DNA from 4 places in the Paenibacillus urinalis genome. Region 1 is predicted to be linked to each of the others. Evidence: riboswitches for the same ligand, from Rfam matches in the RefSeq annotation. Region 1 holds a riboswitch; each other region holds the start of a gene.

Region 1 (4,251 bases):
AGGGCAACCACAATATGCTTAAAACGGATGAGCCGAGTGGAAAGTGCGGGAGGAGCACTCGATACGTTTTGATTAAGTGATCTATTCTCGGAGATAGGAAACATCATACTCCTCCTTCCAATAGAATGTTATATAGGACTAATTTACTAAAACCAACTTGTAATCAAAGATGAGGTTGGTATAACTTTATTCTTTATCCTATGATGCGTCCTGTCTAAAGTCAATCGATTGGGACTAATTGTTACACACTTGTAATGTAAGTGAAATTAATGGTGAAAAATGTTTGTCAAGTGAAGGAAGACTTATTCCGAAATGTTTCCATTATGATCGATGGATGAGAGAAAATGAGCTGTGTAATTGAGATTAATTCTCAATTAAATCTTTACTTTGATCCTCGATTCTCTTATAATTTATGTAACCAGGTTTCACGTGATGAAACAGAGAGGGGATTATGCCATGGAAGAGCAAGATCGCAAATTAACGGTTCGAGCGGTCGAGAGGGCATTGGATATTTTGTTATGCTTTACGGAGCAATCAGATCTGGGTCTTACAGAAATTTCTGGCAAGATCGGTTTACATAAAAGTACTGTGCATCGTTTGCTGACAACACTGGAGGACAGGGGATTTGTTGTACGCAATCCTTCAACAGAGAAGTATCGGCTTGGCATTCGCATATGGGAGCTTGCGGCACATATGTCACAGAGTGATGATCCGGCCATTCTGCTGCTGCCTGCGATGGAGCGTCTTCGAGATCGCTTGGGAGAGACAGTCAGTTTGTATTTGAAGGACGGCAATGAGCGGATACGCGTTCAGGCTGTGCAGAGTAATCAAGCAATTCGAAGGGTAGCGCCTGTTGGTGTGAGGCTGCCTCTGTCTGTTGGCGCATCGAGTAAAGTGTTGGTTGCGTTTGCAGCAAGAGAAGAGCAGGAGCAGCTGATACGCAATTTTGATATCCCCTTGTCTGTTGATCAAGATACTTATATGAGTCAGCTGCAAGAGATTAGAGAATTGGGATATGCAACGAGCTATGAAGAGAGAGAGCCTGGAGCAGCAGCCGTATCAGCGCCGATCTTTGATCGCAAGGGCAAAGTAGCGGCAGCCTTGTCATTATCGGGACCGGTCAGCAGGCTGTCAGAAGAGACGCTTCGGGAATATGCACCTATTGTTATGGAGACAGCGGCGCAAATGGGTTTCATGCTGAGGTAATGCTATCGGATTGGATGGAAAATAAAGGTTGAAAATATGCTGTGAATGAGATAATCTTGTATGGACCTTAATTCAGACAAAGGATGAGGTTAAACCATTTATTTAAACAACAATAACAATTTACTAGGGGAGCCCGAAATGCCGGGCTGAGATGGCACTGCAAGGTGCCGGACTCTTTGCACCTGATCTGGATCATACCAGCGTAGGGAAGTAATTGGCGATAAAATGTGGATAAGATCCGTGTATGAGGTGAAGCTTCTGCTAGTAGTCTATGCAGCTTCATTAGCCGGTACATCGGTAAGATCTTATTTGGATTAGAGCTGATTCCCCCTGTGGGAATCGGCTCTTTTTTGTTGCCGCAGCTTCTGCATAACTGGCTGTCGTTTGTATATCTTCTATCTTTCAAACACAGCTCAGGAGAGGGCTTCCCAACTCGAAAAAGGAGGAAGCACATATGAATCATTCGAACACAGAACTGAACACAGAGACATCGGCTATAAGAGGAGAACAATTAAAGGGCGAATCAGGAAGACTCCAGCCATTCCCCGCCAGCAAGAGGGTATATATCCAAGGATCAAGGCCGGACATTGCCGTACCCGAACGTGAAATTGAGCTCCATCCCACTAGCACACCCCAAGGGGTAGAGCAGAATGAGCCATTTCGGGTATACGATACGAGCGGACCCATGGGAGATATGAATATAGAAGTTGATATCCGTCAAGGCCTTCCGCTCTTGCGCCGGAATTGGATCCTTGAGCGTGAGGATGTTGAGTTTTATGAAGGAAGAGAAATACGGCCAGAGGATAATGGGATTCGATCCGACAGAAGTGCCCAGCAGGAGGTAGAGGTGTTCCCGGGTGTTAGAAGACAGCCGCTTAGAGCCAAGTCAGGTCGATGTGTAACTCAGATGCATTATGCCAGAAAAGGGATCGTGACACCTGAAATGGAGTTCGCAGCGATCCGCGAGGGACTCGATCCGGAGTTTGTACGGAGTGAAATTGCAAGAGGAAGGGCAATCCTGCCTTCTAATATCAATCATCCGGAAAGTGAGCCAATGCTGATCGGAAGCCGATTCCATGTCAAGATCAATGCGAATATCGGAAACTCTGCTGTTTCCTCTTCGATTGAGGAGGAGGTAGAGAAGATGAGCTGGGCTGTGCATTGGGGAGCGGATACAGTCATGGACCTCTCGACAGGCCGCCATATTCATACGACTAGAGAATGGATTATCCGCAATTCTCCTGTACCCATTGGGACAGTTCCACTCTATCAAGCACTGGAGAAGGTGAACGGGGAGGCAGAGAAGCTCTCCTGGGAAATATACCGAGATACGCTGATTGAGCAGGCGGAGCAGGGTGTAGATTATTTTACGATTCATGCAGGCGTTCTTCTAAGATATATTCCAATGACAGCAGAGCGAATGACTGGAATTGTGTCACGGGGCGGCTCGATCATGGCAGCTTGGTGCCTGGCACATCATCAGGAGAACTTTTTGTACACTCATTTTGAAGAGATTTGTGAGATTATGAGCCGATATGATGTTGCTTTTTCACTTGGAGATGGACTAAGACCCGGCAGCATCTATGATGCGAATGATGAGGCTCAAATGGCAGAGCTGGCAACACTCGGAGAACTGACGCAGATCGCCTGGAAGCATGATGTGCAGGTGATGATTGAAGGTCCCGGACATGTACCCATGCATAAGATCAAAGAGAACGTCGATCTGCAGATGGAGATCTGTCAGGAAGCCCCATTTTACACGCTGGGTCCACTTACAACTGATATTGCTCCCGGATATGATCACATTACATCTGCGATCGGGGCGGCGATGATCGGCTGGTTTGGCACCTCTATGCTGTGCTATGTTACGCCGAAGGAGCATTTGGGACTGCCGGATAAGAATGATGTAAGGGAAGGGGTCATTGCCTATAAGATCGCTGCCCATGCAGCCGATCTGGCCAAGGGTCATCCTAGAGCGCACAGAAGAGACGATGCCCTCTCCAAAGCGAGATTTGAGTTCCGCTGGAAGGATCAGTTCAATCTGTCCCTTGATCCGGAGCGTGCCTTATCCTATCATGATGAGACTCTTCCCGCAGAGGGAGCGAAGACGGCGCATTTTTGTTCGATGTGCGGACCCAAATTCTGCAGCATGCGCATCACTCAGGATATTCGGAATATGGCATCCGTCAAGGGAGTTAGTGAGAAGGAAGCGATCCATGCCGGTATGCAGGAGAAGGCCGAAGAATATCGGGGTCAGAACAGGTGAACGAACAATCTCCCAATGCATGAGGGAAATAATGTGAGATCCCGTTTCGTAGATTGCAGATTCTCCAATTGGTTAATATAAATGTGAGAGCCAGAAGCCAAGGAGGGAATCGCATTTATGAATACTTCAGCAGTGAATCAAGAAGCAATTGAGACGGTAAGAGATTTGATCAAGGATATAGATACAGCGATGTTGACAACCGTAACACCAGAAGGACTCGTCTCTCGTCCGATGAAGACACAGGAGGTTGAATTTGACGGAGATCTCTGGTTTTTAACTAAAAAGGACACCAATAAGTATCGTGAATTGATGCAAAATCCGCTGGTCAATGTAGCCTATGTCGGTAAATCCTATGTTTCCATACGGGGTGAAGCGGAGCTGATTCAGGATCCGGCGAAAGTGAAGGAGTTCTGGAACAAAGCCTATGAGATGCTGCTTGATGTTTCTTATGACGACCCTTCGCTGGTGCTCATCAAGATTCAGGCAGACACCGCCGAGTATTGGGAAACAGGCAGTAAAACAAAGCTGGTCAAGAATCTGATCAACAAAATGACAGGCAAGAATGAGATGGATTTGAACAAGACCGTAGATCTGTGACGGAGCTTGTACAGGATTGCACATAAGGGGGCCCGCATATGGGCCTCCACTTTTTTTGTGCGATGAATTATTAATCCTGTGAATCAACTCCAGATGTGAGGGTGGGCAGCGATCATATCATCAGCTGTCTTCGAAAGTGCAGGCAAGTAGTTTCGAATTTGCTCTGCCCTGTTCAGATAGGA
Region 2 (4,251 bases), 370 kb from region 1:
GCCGGAGAAGATCGAATCCTTGCACACTTCCGAGCTGCTGACCGAGCAGAAGAAGCTCTATGTTGCCTTCTTGGCCAAGCTGCGGGCTGAGACCGTGAAGCATCTGAGCGAGAAGCAGTTCGATAAGAATCGAATCAAGATCCTGGCCGGCCTAACCCGGCTAAGACAGCTGTGCTGCCACCCAGGGCTGTTTGTGGAAGGCTATCAAGGCAGCTCTGCGAAGTTCGAGCAATTGATGGAGCTGATCGAAGAAAGCCGGAGCGCGGGCAAAAGGGTGCTGCTCTTCTCACAATTTACAGAAATGCTGGGCATCATCGGCAGGGAGCTCGGAGCTCAGGGTATTCCGTTCTTTTATCTGGATGGACAGACACCAGGCCAAGAGCGTGTTGAAATGTGTCAGCGATTTAATGAGGGAGAGAGGGACTTCTTCCTCATATCGCTTAAAGCCGGGGGTACGGGACTTAACTTGACGGGGGCTGATACCGTCATTCTGTATGATCTGTGGTGGAACCCTGCGGTAGAGGACCAGGCAGCGAGCCGGGCACACCGGATGGGACAGAAGAATGTGGTTCAGGTCATCCGGCTGGTGAGCCGCGGTACCGTAGAGGACAAGATGTATGAGCTTCAGCAGCGTAAGAAAAATCTCATAGAAGAAGTGATTCAGCCAGGTCAGGAATCATCATCCACCTTAAGTGAGGAAGAAATCCGCGAAATACTGGCGATATAGCATAGATGATCCTGCATAAAAGAAAAGGATAGAATCGACAGATACCCGCCGTTGTACAGGTATTCGATTCTATCCTTATTTTGCTTTAATTGAGCTTTGATTTATCCTGCTGCTGCTCGAGCTTGAGCTTCTCCGGAGTAACGTCATCTCCGTTCGGATCTACGATGGTCAGTCCGGATATCGTGGACAATACCTGTCCGCGGATCGCCTTCAAATATTCCTCACGAAGCGCCTTCTGTTCGGTAATTTCCTCCGCTGTCAGGCCTTCTTTCTTCTGTTTGCGGCTCAGCTCATTAATTCTATTTAATGAAGGGATCTCCATGGTATCAGCCTTCCTTTCAAGCTACATTGTATCCTGACAGTTTACTGTATGATACGGCTTATTGCAACCCGAAGGGTAGAAGATAGGCTGTTATCTGCTACTCTATAGCTTTGGTTCTGAGCAGCGTAATACTCATTGCAATAAATATGAACCCTGTCGCTTTGTTAAGGATCGTCTTCATCTTGACGTTATTTCTCAGTTTACCCGTTGCTGTGGACGAGAAGGCGGCGATCAGGATGCTCCAGATTCCTCCGGTCAAGCAATATGTAAGACCAAGCACTACAAAAGGCAGTGGCGAAGCATCGCTGCCCGGGGCAATAAATTGCGGCATAAATGCGAGAAAAAACATGGCGACTTTAGGATTGGTTACATTCGTGAAAAGGCCTTGTGTAAATATTTTGGAATTCGATAACTCGGAAGGCGTATCTACAGGTCCACCATGAGACTTAGCCTTAGGCGATGCCTTGTCGATCAGCATTCGAATGCCGAGATACGCTAGATAAATTGCACCTACAACCTTGATGACATTGAACAGAACAGCAGAGCTCATCAAGATCACGGATAAACCGAACGCAGCAAGCAGTGTATGCACAACGCCCCCTGCCGTAATGCCAAGCGCCGAAACAATGCCCGCCCGCTTCCCCTGAGCCACACTTCTGCCAAGAACATACATCGTATCAGGCCCTGGCGTAATATTGAGCAGGATGGACGAGATCAGAAATACTTCGAAGTTAATAATACCCAGCATGTGGAGCCCTCCTTTGTTGTAAATATCATAATTCATGTTTACCAATTTGTGTAGACAATCGAGTCTTTACAAAACAGGAGAAAGCGTATAATGGGTTACGATTGGAACAGCATAATCGAAATACAGCACTAGGGGTGCCTTAACTGGCTGAGAGACCAATACGTCGATGATATGGACGATGGCGGTTAACCCTTTACACCCGATCTAGATCATACTAGCGTGGGGAAGTGCGGGGATATGAAATGATATAGGCCCGGAACCGGCATCCGATCTGACACAAGCTTCAGTTCAGATCAAGCAAAATTCAGGGCATTACATTTTATTGAGCTGCACTCACTCAGGGGTGCAGCTCTTTTTTGTGTTGTTTCAGCAATACGAACCTGAGGAGATGGAGTAATGAGTACAGAAGTATGTGGAACAAGTCGAATCGTGGGCTGTCGTTTTTCGCTATATCCGATGAGCGATCGGTTTGTTGATATTATTCTTGGTGCAATCCAAGAGGCGGATACCTCCAAGGTATGGACAGAGACCGGTGATGTAAGTACCTGCGTACGCGGCAGGCTTGAGCATGTTTTTGACGTTATGAAGGCGATTTATCTGCATGCAGCCAAGACAGGCGAGCACGTGGTGTTCAGCGGCACCTTCTCTATTGGCTGTCCGGGTGATTCGGCGGGTGATGTATACATGTCAGAGGATGCTGTCCGAATGAATGAAGACATCGTATCCTCTATCCGTATTGAAGGAGCAGCGGAATATGCCCTATACGCTCTCGGAGAGCCGGAATACATGAAGAAGATTGCGAACGTCGTTGATATTGCGAAGGAGGATGGCAGCTACGGCGGAGGTATTCATTACGCTACACGCCTAGAAGGGGATGTACATACGATCTTCAAGACACTGGAGCAATCCTTTGAAGTGACGCAGGAATCGGTGTCCCATGTCGTAATGACCGTAACGCTGTCCTGCAACAGTCCTTCTAATAAGAAGCAAGGGAAGGCGGAATAACGTATGGGAGCCTGGAAGCTGCGTGACATTATCGTATTAAGCTCATTGTCCGTTGTATTTGCCGTCATTTATCTCGTATTTTTACAAATTGGCAATCTGCTCACCGGTGTCATGGGACCGATGGGTTATGAGGTGATCTTCGGAATCTGGTTCATTGTCTCCATTATTGCTGCCTATATTATCCGCAAGCCAGGGGCGGCCTTTTTGTCCGAAACTATTGCTGGCATTATTGAAGTACTGATTGGAAACACAACCGGTCCTATTCTTATCGTATCGGCGATGATTCAAGGTCTTGGAGCAGAAATGGTCTTTGCAGCGGTTCGTTATCGTAAATATTCGCTGCCCGTCCTGATGCTGTCAGGTATAGGGGCAGCAGTGTTCAGCTTCGCCTGGGGCTACTTCCGGTCCGGCTTTGCTGCATTATCACCTGAATTTGTCATCGCCATGCTGGCGGTACGGATCATCAGCGGAGCAATTCTGGCCGGTCTGCTCGGAAAATGGATTGCGGATGCACTGGTTCGTACGGGTGTGCTGCGAAGCTTCCCGGTTGCCAAAGCAGCAGCCCGGTCACACAAAGCATAATGGTACTCCACACGGACAAAGATCAACCTGTCGATGAGACTTGCAGGTCCGCTGCTGCCATTGAAGTGAGAGATTTGACTCTTCAGTATGAGGAAGAAGCTCCGCTTATATTAAATGGGATCACATTCGACTTGATTCCAGGTGAGATGCTGCTGCTCCTGGGACCAAGCGGGAGCGGTAAGAGCTCGCTCGCGCTGTGTCTGAACGGAATTTATCCGCAAGAGATCGAGAGTCTGGTTACGGGAAGCGTCAGGATATGGGGCAGGCCGATGGTAGAGCAGAGTGCAGCATTGCATGCGCAAGCGGTAGGGATTGTCTTTCAAGATGTCGATAGCCAGTTCTGTATGCTGACAGTAGAAGAAGAGGTTGCCTTCTGCTTGGAAAATGTGGAATGTCCACATGAGAGGATCCGCAGCCGAATGGATGAAGCGCTTGAGATGGTTGACCTGCTGCCGTACAGAACGGCTCAGATTCACACTCTCTCCGGCGGCATGAAGCAGCGTCTAGCGATTGCCTGTGCACTCGCGCTTCGCCCCGGCATCCTTGTATTGGATGAGCCGACGGCCAATCTTGACCCGGTGGCTACTCGTAATCTGGCTCAGCTCATCTCATCACTTCGCAAAAAGCATGGAATAACGGTGCTCCTAATCGAGCATCAGCTGGATGCCTGGATGGCAGACATCGATCGTATTGCCCTAATGGATCAGGAAGGACAGATATGCCGAGTGGCTGCACCGAGCGAGTTTTTCTCGAAATATCGTGCTGAACTGGAGCAAATGGGGATTTGGGTGCCTGGCCCAGTGAGCCTGCAGCGGCAGCTAAGTGAATATGTACCGGGATCGGCGGATGTTCTTCCACTCACTGCTG
Region 3 (4,251 bases), 2.6 Mb from region 1:
GAGATCGCACATTATTTAAAAATGTTTCCTTCCGCTTATTAGCAGGAGAGCATGTGGGAATGGTCGGTGCGAACGGCGTAGGTAAATCTACGCTGATGAATATTTTGACAGGACAGCTGCTGAAGGACAGCGGCAAAGTGGAGTGGACACCGAAAGTCCGTTATGGATATCTGGATCAGCATACCAAGCTGACACCGGGCAAAACCATTCGTGACGTATTGAAGGACGCCTTCCTGCCTTTACTTGAACTGGAAAAAGAAATGATGGTCATTACCGAGAAAATGGCCGATGCCTCTCCAGAGGAATTAGAGCAGCTGCTTGAAGAAATGGGCGAGATTCAGGAGCAGCTGGATATGGGTGACTTTTATTTGATTGATGTCAAAGTAGAAGAGATGGCAAATGGGCTTGGTCTGAATGCGATAGGACTAGATCGGGACGTATCAGCTCTAAGCGGTGGACAGCGGACGAAGGTACTGCTAGCCAAGCTGCTTCTTGAGAAGCCCAACGTTCTTCTCCTGGATGAGCCTACGAACTATTTGGATGTTGAGCATATTGAATGGCTGACTCGTTATTTGAAGGATTATCCTTATGCCTTCATGCTGATATCACATGATACAGAGTTTATGAATCAGGTCGTGAACGTCATCTATCATCTTGAATTTGCGAAGCTGACCCGTTACTCGGCGAACTATAACAAGTTCCTTGAGATGGCCGATATTAACAAGAATCAGCATATTGATGCTTACGAGAAGCAGCAGGAATATATTAAGAAGCAGGAAGATTTTATCCAGCGCAACAAGGCTCGCTATTCAACCTCAGGACGGGCGAAGAGCCGTGAGAAACAGTTGGATCGTATTGAACGTATTGATCGTCCTGAAGAAGCGGCCAAGCCGGTGTTTGGTTTTAAGGATGCCCGCGCAAGCGGCAAGACCGTATTTGAAGGCATTGATTTTGAGATTGGTTATGACTATGCACTGCTTCCCAAAATGACCATGACGATTGAGCGTGGAGATAAGATTGCCATTGTCGGATGTAACGGCGTCGGTAAATCTACGCTTCTCAAGACAATTCTCGGAAAAATTCCTGCGCTGAGCGGGAAGACCTATCTGGGGGATTTCCTATTCCCGGCTTATTTCGAACAAGAAGTACGTCCCGGCAAAATTACACCAATTGATGATGTATGGAATGAATTCTCTCATTTGAATCAGCATGAAGTACGCGCGCATCTTGCGCGCTGTGGTCTTAAGAATGAACATATTACAAGACCGCTGAACATGCTGAGCGGGGGAGAACAGGCGAAGGTGCGTCTATGTAAGCTCATGATGCGTGAGACGAATTGGATTCTATTTGATGAGCCGACCAATCACTTGGATGTGGTAGCCAAGGAAGAGCTGAAGCGTGCACTCAAAGAATTTAAAGGCACTGTATTGCTCGTTTCCCACGAACCGGATTTTTACGAGGATTGGGTAACGAAGACTTGGAATGTAGAAGAATGGTCTACTAAAGTTTAATCATGATCAAGTTAAGACTTTCCAAATCCTTGCTTATGTGCTAACATATTCAACGTAATTCTACAACTATATAGTCTTTTCACTAGGGGGGCCGCACGTGCGCGGCTGAGATGGAATGAATCGATTCCGGACTCTTTGTACCTGATCTGGGTTATACCAGCGTAGGGAAGTGGGGAACTGATATGATGCTTGAGCGCAGGCTTTGTGATTCATCAATAGAGATACGCTCTGTAGATTTCATGTATCAGTCATTGTTGCATTTTATCAATGTAAACTTAACCACTTCCATTAGGAAGTGGTTTTTTTGTTGCTGCGATGGCTTGCGGAACATACGAGGTAATCACCCGCAGGCTTGTTTTCTCAATAAGGAGGTGATCTATCATATTGAAGCCCGAATCGAAGCCCAAACTTGAACTGCATGTGATCTCTCCCTCCTCATCTCCAGCTGCCTGGATTCCCATATTCTCGACAATATGGCCCTATACGACGGCTGTACATATCCGGGATAAACGTAGCACCGAGAAGGAACTCGAACAGTTCATAGATACCCTGATCCTTCATCAGATTCCAATGAGTAAGATAGGGTTCAATCGTCAAGTGGATCTGGTATTTAAGTATGACCCAGCCATTCTCCAAATCGGGATGAAGGAGCTTCATCAGATCGAGTCCCTCAAGAGCTCTATGACAAGCCGCGGGATTACAAAGACACGTATTGGCGTATCGGTTCATTCCCTTCAGGAGGCAAAGCAGGCCGAGCACCTGGGAGCTGATTATTTAATGTACGGTCATATTTATCCTTCCTCTAGTAAGCCGGGTGCTGCTCCGAGAGGAGTCGCCTCATTACAGCAGATTTGCACGGAGGTGCATATTCCGGTCATTGCGATAGGAGGAATAAAGCCGACAGATATAGATGAACTCGTAAATGCAGGAGCATCAGGTGTTGCCGTGATATCCGGGGTGATGAATGCAGCAGATCCGCTGGGTGCAGTGCAAGAATATCATCATGCGCTATGTCGTTATGGACCGATCAAGTAAAGGAGGAGGATGGACATGCAAGATTACGATCAAACCGTGGGTACCGTTCGCAGGTCAGAGTTTATCGTGGTAGGCGGAGGGGTTATCGGCTCAGCCATTGCTTATTTTTTGGCAAGGGATGGTAAGGATGTTCTGTTGTTGGAGGGAAAGGGGATGGCATCGGGAGCTTCAGGAGCTGCTGCAGGTATGCTGGCACCGCATTTAGAATTCTTCTCAACTCCTGCGCTAAAAAATTTGGCTGAACGCAGTCTTAAGCTAATTAAGCCATTAATCAATGATTTATCCAATATAACTCCTATCGATGTCGGGCTGAATAGTACAGGTTTTGTCTCGCCGTTTATGAATGATTCCATGGAATCAATAAAAACAGGCTATCAAGAGTATTGGAATCCACTCAAGCTTAGAACTGAGATTCCCGCGATCTGTGACCAAGCGGAAGGCGCTTATTATTATCCTGATCAGCTTCAGCTGTTACCCAACCAATTCAATAGAGCTCTAATTGATGGGGCTAAGGCCAAAGGTGCACGTTATCTGGAACAACAGCCGGTGGTATCAATTGATGTCCAGAATGGAGCCGTTCATGGTGTCGAAACATCAACAGGAAGCTACACTTGTGACAACGTCATTATCGCATCAGGACTTGGACTGGGTATCCGAGGGGGGCTGTCCAGCCTGGGAATAGACCTTCCTACAGTAGCTGTCAAAGGTGAAATGATAGCCGTTTCCTTACCTGAGATCAGATTGGATTATACCCTTTATACACATGATGTTTATCTTGTTCCAAAGCCAGGGGGAGAGATATGGATTGGGGCAACGAGCCTTCCTTTTCATAACGATAAGACGGTATCTGTAAAAGGAATACTTCAACTGCTCCATGAGGGAAGTAAATGGATTCCGCAGCTTGAACATGCTGCTTATGCTCGTTGCTGGGCAGGACTCAGACCACAAACGATCGATGGATTGCCTTATATCGGACAGTATAAAGGGATTACAGGATTATACATTGCGGCAGGACATTATCGTAATGGAATTCTTCTAAGTGCAGTAACAGGAGAAATGATCAGCAGACTTGTCGCTGGTGAGAGTGAAGAAGAGCTCGGAATAACCGAATTCTCACCTATGCGAATCTTGGAGAAGGGCAGGTTGGTTCATTGAAGATAGTCATTAACGGACAATATAGGCCGGTTGACGATTCTGTTATCTCAGTCAGCGATTTAATAGATTCCCTTGAATTAGGTGTCAAAACGGTGGTGGTCGAGTGGAACGATCAAATATTAACGAAAGATCTGCATTCCACAACGAAGCTTGCAGACGGAGACAAGATCGAGATCGTTCATTTTGTGGGAGGCGGTTAATGATGTTGAATATTGGAAATTATAGCTTTGGTTCTCGGCTGTTATTAGGTACGGGTAAATTCGATGACCTGTATGTTCAGCGCAATGCGGTAGAGATCTCCGAGACGGAAGTGCTTACTTTTGCAGTACGCAGACTGAATCTGGAGAAGAAGGATGAGCCTCATTTTCTGGATCAGCTCGACTTATCCAAGTACACATTACTGCCCAATACGGCTGGAGCAAGAACAGCGGAGGAGGCTGTAAAAATAGCTAGACTAGCAAAAGCCTCTGGACTATGTGATATGATTAAGGTAGAAGTGATCGGGGATCAGACTACACTTCTTCCAGACCCGCTGGAAACATATACAGCC
Region 4 (4,251 bases), 280 kb from region 1:
ATTCTTGGCGAGGCCACGGCCGTGTTGTTCAATGTATGGCAATACCTCAAATGACCTTCGTTATCCCGATAGCGGATATTAGAGCGGCGTGCCTGAAAATCATGCAGGTTCGATGAGGAATGCGTCTCCCCATAGCTGCCCCGGCTAGGCATCCAGGTTTCAATATCGTACTGTTTATATGTCTTTTGTGACATATCGCCTGTGCATACTGCCACGACCTGGTATGGAAGCTCCAGCGCCTGCAGCAGCTCTTCTGCGTAGCCTGTAATTTCCTGGAGCGCCTGCTCCGACACCTCCGGATCAGCCTCTGTCAGTACGACCATCTCTACTTTGGCAAACTGATGCACCCGATAGAGCCCGCGTACATCACGTCCTGCTGAGCCCACTTCACTCCGAAAGCTTGTCGATACGGCCGCAAGCCGAACGGGTGCTGCCACTTCAATGACTTCCCCGGCATAATACGAGATGAGCGGAACCTCTGAAGTACCGATCAGGAATTTGTCCTCTCCTGCAAGCTCATAAGTCTGTTCACGACCGGTTGGAAAAAATCCCGTGTTCTCCAGCGCCTCCTCCCGGACCATGATTGGCACCTCCATCGGCACGAAGCCGTGCTTCATCACGATATCCAGCGCAAGCTGCTGAACGGCGCGATGCAGCAGAACGCCGTCTCCCTTCAAATAGTAGCTGCGCGAGCCGCCAACCTTGACTCCACGCGGAGCATCAATGAGCTCATGGAGCTCTCCAAGTTCCATATGGTCCTTGATCGGGAATAGAGGATCACTGACCTCTCCGACCTGTTTTATAATGACATTATCCTTATCGCTCTGTCCTCTGGGCGTGTCAGGAGATACGATATTCGGAACGAGCAGCCGCAGCGCAGTATAACGGTCCGTCACCTCGGCTAGCCTTGCTTCTGCTTCTTCAATCTGCCCGTTCAACTGCCGCACTTCTTCACGAGCAGTCGCTGCCTCCTCCCGATTCCCCTCTCTCATCAACTGCCCTATTCTCTCCGAATCCATATTTCTCTGTTGCCTGAGCTTCTCCACTTCCGTCATCAGCTCACGACGTACATCATCACACGTTAGCAGCTCGTCTATAGATACGTCTATCTTCTTCCAATCCGCTGCTTCCTGAACCTGTGCAGCATGCTCTCTTAACCATTTCATGTCCAGCATTGTCGTCACCCCTAAGTTAAATTGGTCAAGCGAAAAAAAACATAGAGCGCCCTCATCCGTTGGGACGAGGAGCGCTCTATGCTCGCGGTGCCACCCAATTTATTGAAGCAGACTTCATGCGGTCAGCATTAGGTTCCACTTCAATCACTTTGGTTCCGCGATAACGGGCGGTGCCGATTAACTTAGGGGAAGACTAGCGCCTTCCCTTGGCGAGAATACCTCCGAGTTGGATGCTCTTCACAGGCATTTTTTCACGTTTTCAATTAACGGTATTATAATTTAGACATTTCCATATGACAATGATTTTATTCTTGATTATGCTGTACTTTCCAGCCAAGGAGGGCTATAATTAGCTTCTGAAATGTCCTAAACTTCATATTCAACCTCAAGGGGTGCTGGGTTAGCCGGCTGAGATAGTATCCGTGAAAGCGTGTTAGATACGTACCCTTTAAACCTGATCTGGGTAATGCCAGCGTAGGAATGGAGAGAATTCGAGTGTGCTGTTCTATTTTACTGACAGCCCTTAGCCCTTACGTCAGCATGCGTCCCTTATCCGGGACGCTTTTTTTATTATGGTCGCAAGAATGCCATTGCACTCTATCCGATCTCCCTTATCAGTATGGCTATCAAGGTAGCCTCAATTGAACTTATAGGAGTTATTATGGAAATTTCGTCAAGAATAGGGGTAATTGAAAAGGAGAGAGAAACGTGTACAAAAAGTTAGGAATGCTGTTTCTGGCGGTACTCATGATGATCATGACTGCCTGCGGCAATAGCGGCACATCGAATGAGGAATCTGGTGCAGGCGCGGAGGAGCCGGCAGCGAGCGATAGCCTCCGCGACATCAAGGTCGTCCTCGACTGGACGCCAAATACGAATCACACCGGCTTATATGCTGCAGTAAGTCAAGGCTTCTACAAGGAAGAAGGTCTGAATGTCGAGATTATTCAGCCCGGTCAAGCCGGTGCAGATACGATGGTCGCTTCTGGAGAGGTACCTTTTGGCGTAAGCTATCAGGAAGGGGTCACCCAAGCACGGACACAAGGCGTGCCGATCGTATCCATTGCTGCCGTCATTCAGCATAACACTTCCGGCTTTGCAGCTCCTGCGGACCGCAATATTGAATCTCCGAAGGACTTCGAGGGTAAAACCTATGGAGGATGGGGCAACCCGATTGACTCAGCGGTTCTGGATACAATTATGGGTCTTGAAGGTGCGGATGTAAGCAAAGTACACAATGTAAACATGGGGGATGCCGATTTCTTCACCGCAACGAAGCGAGACATCGATTTTGCCTGGATCTTCTACGCCTGGACGGGTATTGAAGCCGAGCTTCGCGGGGAACCGATCGATATGTTCTACGTTAAGGACTATTCCGAGAAGCTGGATTACTATACACCTGTACTTATTACGAATGAGGCGACCATTGACGAGGATCCGGAGCTGGTCAAAGCCTTCATGCGCGCAACGACCAAAGGCTATGAATATACAATTAATCATCCAGAGGAAGCCGCAGCGATACTCAGCGAGGCCGTGCCTGACCTCGACAAGGAGCTCGTGCTTGAGAGTCAGAAATGGCTCAGTCCGAAATATCAGGATGACGCCGCTCGCTGGGGCGAGCAAAAGGCAGAGGTATGGCAGAACTATTCCGACTGGATGGCTCAGCACGAGCTGCTGGACCAGCCGCTGGATGTCGAGAAAGCTTTTACGAATGAATTTCTGCCACAACAATAATTACTAAAGAAAGCGTTGGTGACCCATATGGCTCAAACATTGCTAAGTATTCAAGTCATTCCGAAGACACCTAATGGAGAAGATTCGATCCCTTATGTAGACCGTGCCATTGAAGTGATACAGCAATCCGGGGTGAAATATCAGGTCCATCCCCTTGAAACGACGCTGGAGGGCGAGCTTCCTGAGCTGCTCCAAATTGTGCAGAGAGTTCATGAGGTACTCATCGAGGCTGGCAGCCCGAGCATTATTTCACAAATCAAGATTGCCCATTACCCAAGCGGAATCAGCATGGAAGGACTAACGGAGAAGTATCCATCATGAAGCGTGTTGTAAGAAGTGTGCTGCCGCCTGTTGCGGCGGTCATCCTCTTTTTGGCGGTATGGCAAATAGCCGTGCCGCTTTTTCACATTGAGAAGTGGATTCTGCCAAGTCCTGTTGATATTACCCGTGAAGCAGCTGCACAAGCTGCAAGTCTTACTGAACATACTTGGGCGACTGTACAGCTTACTCTGCTCGGCTTCGGCATCGGCGCTGCGATCGGTCTTCTGACAGCCATGGTGCTGCATCTAGTTCCATTTATGAAAACGGCCCTGTATCCATTGCTCATTCTTAGCCAGAATATACCTACGATTGCACTCGCACCGCTTCTGATGATCTGGTTCGGATTCGGTCTGCTGCCCAAGATCATCGTTATTACACTGGTCTGCTTCTTTCCGATCGCAGTATCTGCTATGGACGGACTGATGCAAACGGACCGCGCGATGCTGAGCTACATGAGAATGGCCGGGGCCAGCAAGGGGCAAATCTTCCGCAAGCTGGAGGTGCCACACGCGCTCCCATCCATCTTCTCAGGTCTCAAGATCGCAGCAACCTACAGCGTCATGGGCGCAGTCATTGCCGAATGGATCGGGACAGACAAGGGCATCGGCTATTATATGATGCTGCAAAAATCGGCCTATCGGACAGATCGGGTATTCGTCGCCATGGCTATCATCGTTCTCTTGAGCCTGCTCCTCTTCGCCATCATCGCTATGCTGGAGAGAGCGCTCGTCCGCTATAAGACAGATGATCATAGAAAATCGGGTTCATAAGACGGTTTGAGTCGATGAATCTTATCCAATTACGAAAGGAGGATATCCTAATGCATCCTTTATTAGAAGTGTCAGACATCCGCTTATCATTTCGTCAGAAAAAGCAGCAGCTTCATGTCCTTGATCACATATCACTTACGGTTGGCCAGGGTGAATTCGTCTCGATTATCGGACCCTCGGGCAGCGGAAAGAGCTCTTTATTTCAAATCATTGGCGGACTTATTCAGCCTGATGCAGGAACAATCCGCTTG

Evidence for each region. Region 1 has a riboswitch for thiamine pyrophosphate ahead of thiC (phosphomethylpyrimidine synthase ThiC). Riboswitches for the same ligand answer to the same signal wherever they lie in the genome.
Region 2: another riboswitch for thiamine pyrophosphate. It lies ahead of PUW25_RS04520 (YkoF family thiamine/hydroxymethylpyrimidine-binding protein); the one in region 1 lies ahead of thiC (phosphomethylpyrimidine synthase ThiC).
Region 3: another riboswitch for thiamine pyrophosphate. It lies ahead of PUW25_RS16130 (thiamine phosphate synthase); the one in region 1 lies ahead of thiC (phosphomethylpyrimidine synthase ThiC).
Region 4: another riboswitch for thiamine pyrophosphate. It lies ahead of PUW25_RS01760 (ABC transporter substrate-binding protein); the one in region 1 lies ahead of thiC (phosphomethylpyrimidine synthase ThiC).

What each region holds. Positions count from the first base shown of each region.
Region 1 is NZ_CP118108.1:640,586-644,836, forward strand. Features, by position in the region: gene PUW25_RS02970 (alpha/beta hydrolase) at 1-104, opposite strand, end outside; gene PUW25_RS02975 (IclR family transcriptional regulator) at 457-1,206, shown strand; TPP riboswitch at 1,322-1,432, shown strand; gene thiC (phosphomethylpyrimidine synthase ThiC) at 1,661-3,472, shown strand; gene PUW25_RS02985 (pyridoxamine 5'-phosphate oxidase family protein) at 3,590-4,069, shown strand; gene PUW25_RS02990 (hypothetical protein) at 4,153-4,251, opposite strand, start outside.
Region 2 is NZ_CP118108.1:1,013,524-1,017,774, forward strand. Features, by position in the region: gene PUW25_RS04505 (DEAD/DEAH box helicase) at 1-727, shown strand, start outside; gene PUW25_RS04510 (DUF896 domain-containing protein) at 813-1,049, opposite strand; gene PUW25_RS04515 (LysE family translocator) at 1,147-1,797, opposite strand; TPP riboswitch at 1,918-2,040, shown strand; gene PUW25_RS04520 (YkoF family thiamine/hydroxymethylpyrimidine-binding protein) at 2,194-2,802, shown strand; gene PUW25_RS04525 (ECF transporter S component) at 2,806-3,384, shown strand; gene PUW25_RS04530 (energy-coupling factor transporter ATPase) at 3,384-4,251, shown strand, end outside.
Region 3 is NZ_CP118108.1:3,507,831-3,512,081, reverse strand. Features, by position in the region: gene PUW25_RS16135 (ABC-F family ATP-binding cassette domain-containing protein) at 1-1,511, shown strand, start outside; TPP riboswitch at 1,586-1,696, shown strand; gene PUW25_RS16130 (thiamine phosphate synthase) at 1,896-2,546, shown strand; gene thiO (glycine oxidase ThiO) at 2,562-3,701, shown strand; gene thiS (sulfur carrier protein ThiS) at 3,698-3,901, shown strand; gene PUW25_RS16115 (thiazole synthase) at 3,904-4,251, shown strand, end outside.
Region 4 is NZ_CP118108.1:363,206-367,456, reverse strand. Features, by position in the region: gene serS (serine--tRNA ligase) at 1-1,175, opposite strand, end outside; TPP riboswitch at 1,554-1,673, shown strand; gene PUW25_RS01760 (ABC transporter substrate-binding protein) at 1,902-2,909, shown strand; gene PUW25_RS01755 (thiamine-binding protein) at 2,937-3,230, shown strand; gene PUW25_RS01750 (ABC transporter permease) at 3,227-4,000, shown strand; gene PUW25_RS01745 (ABC transporter ATP-binding protein) at 4,051-4,251, shown strand, end outside.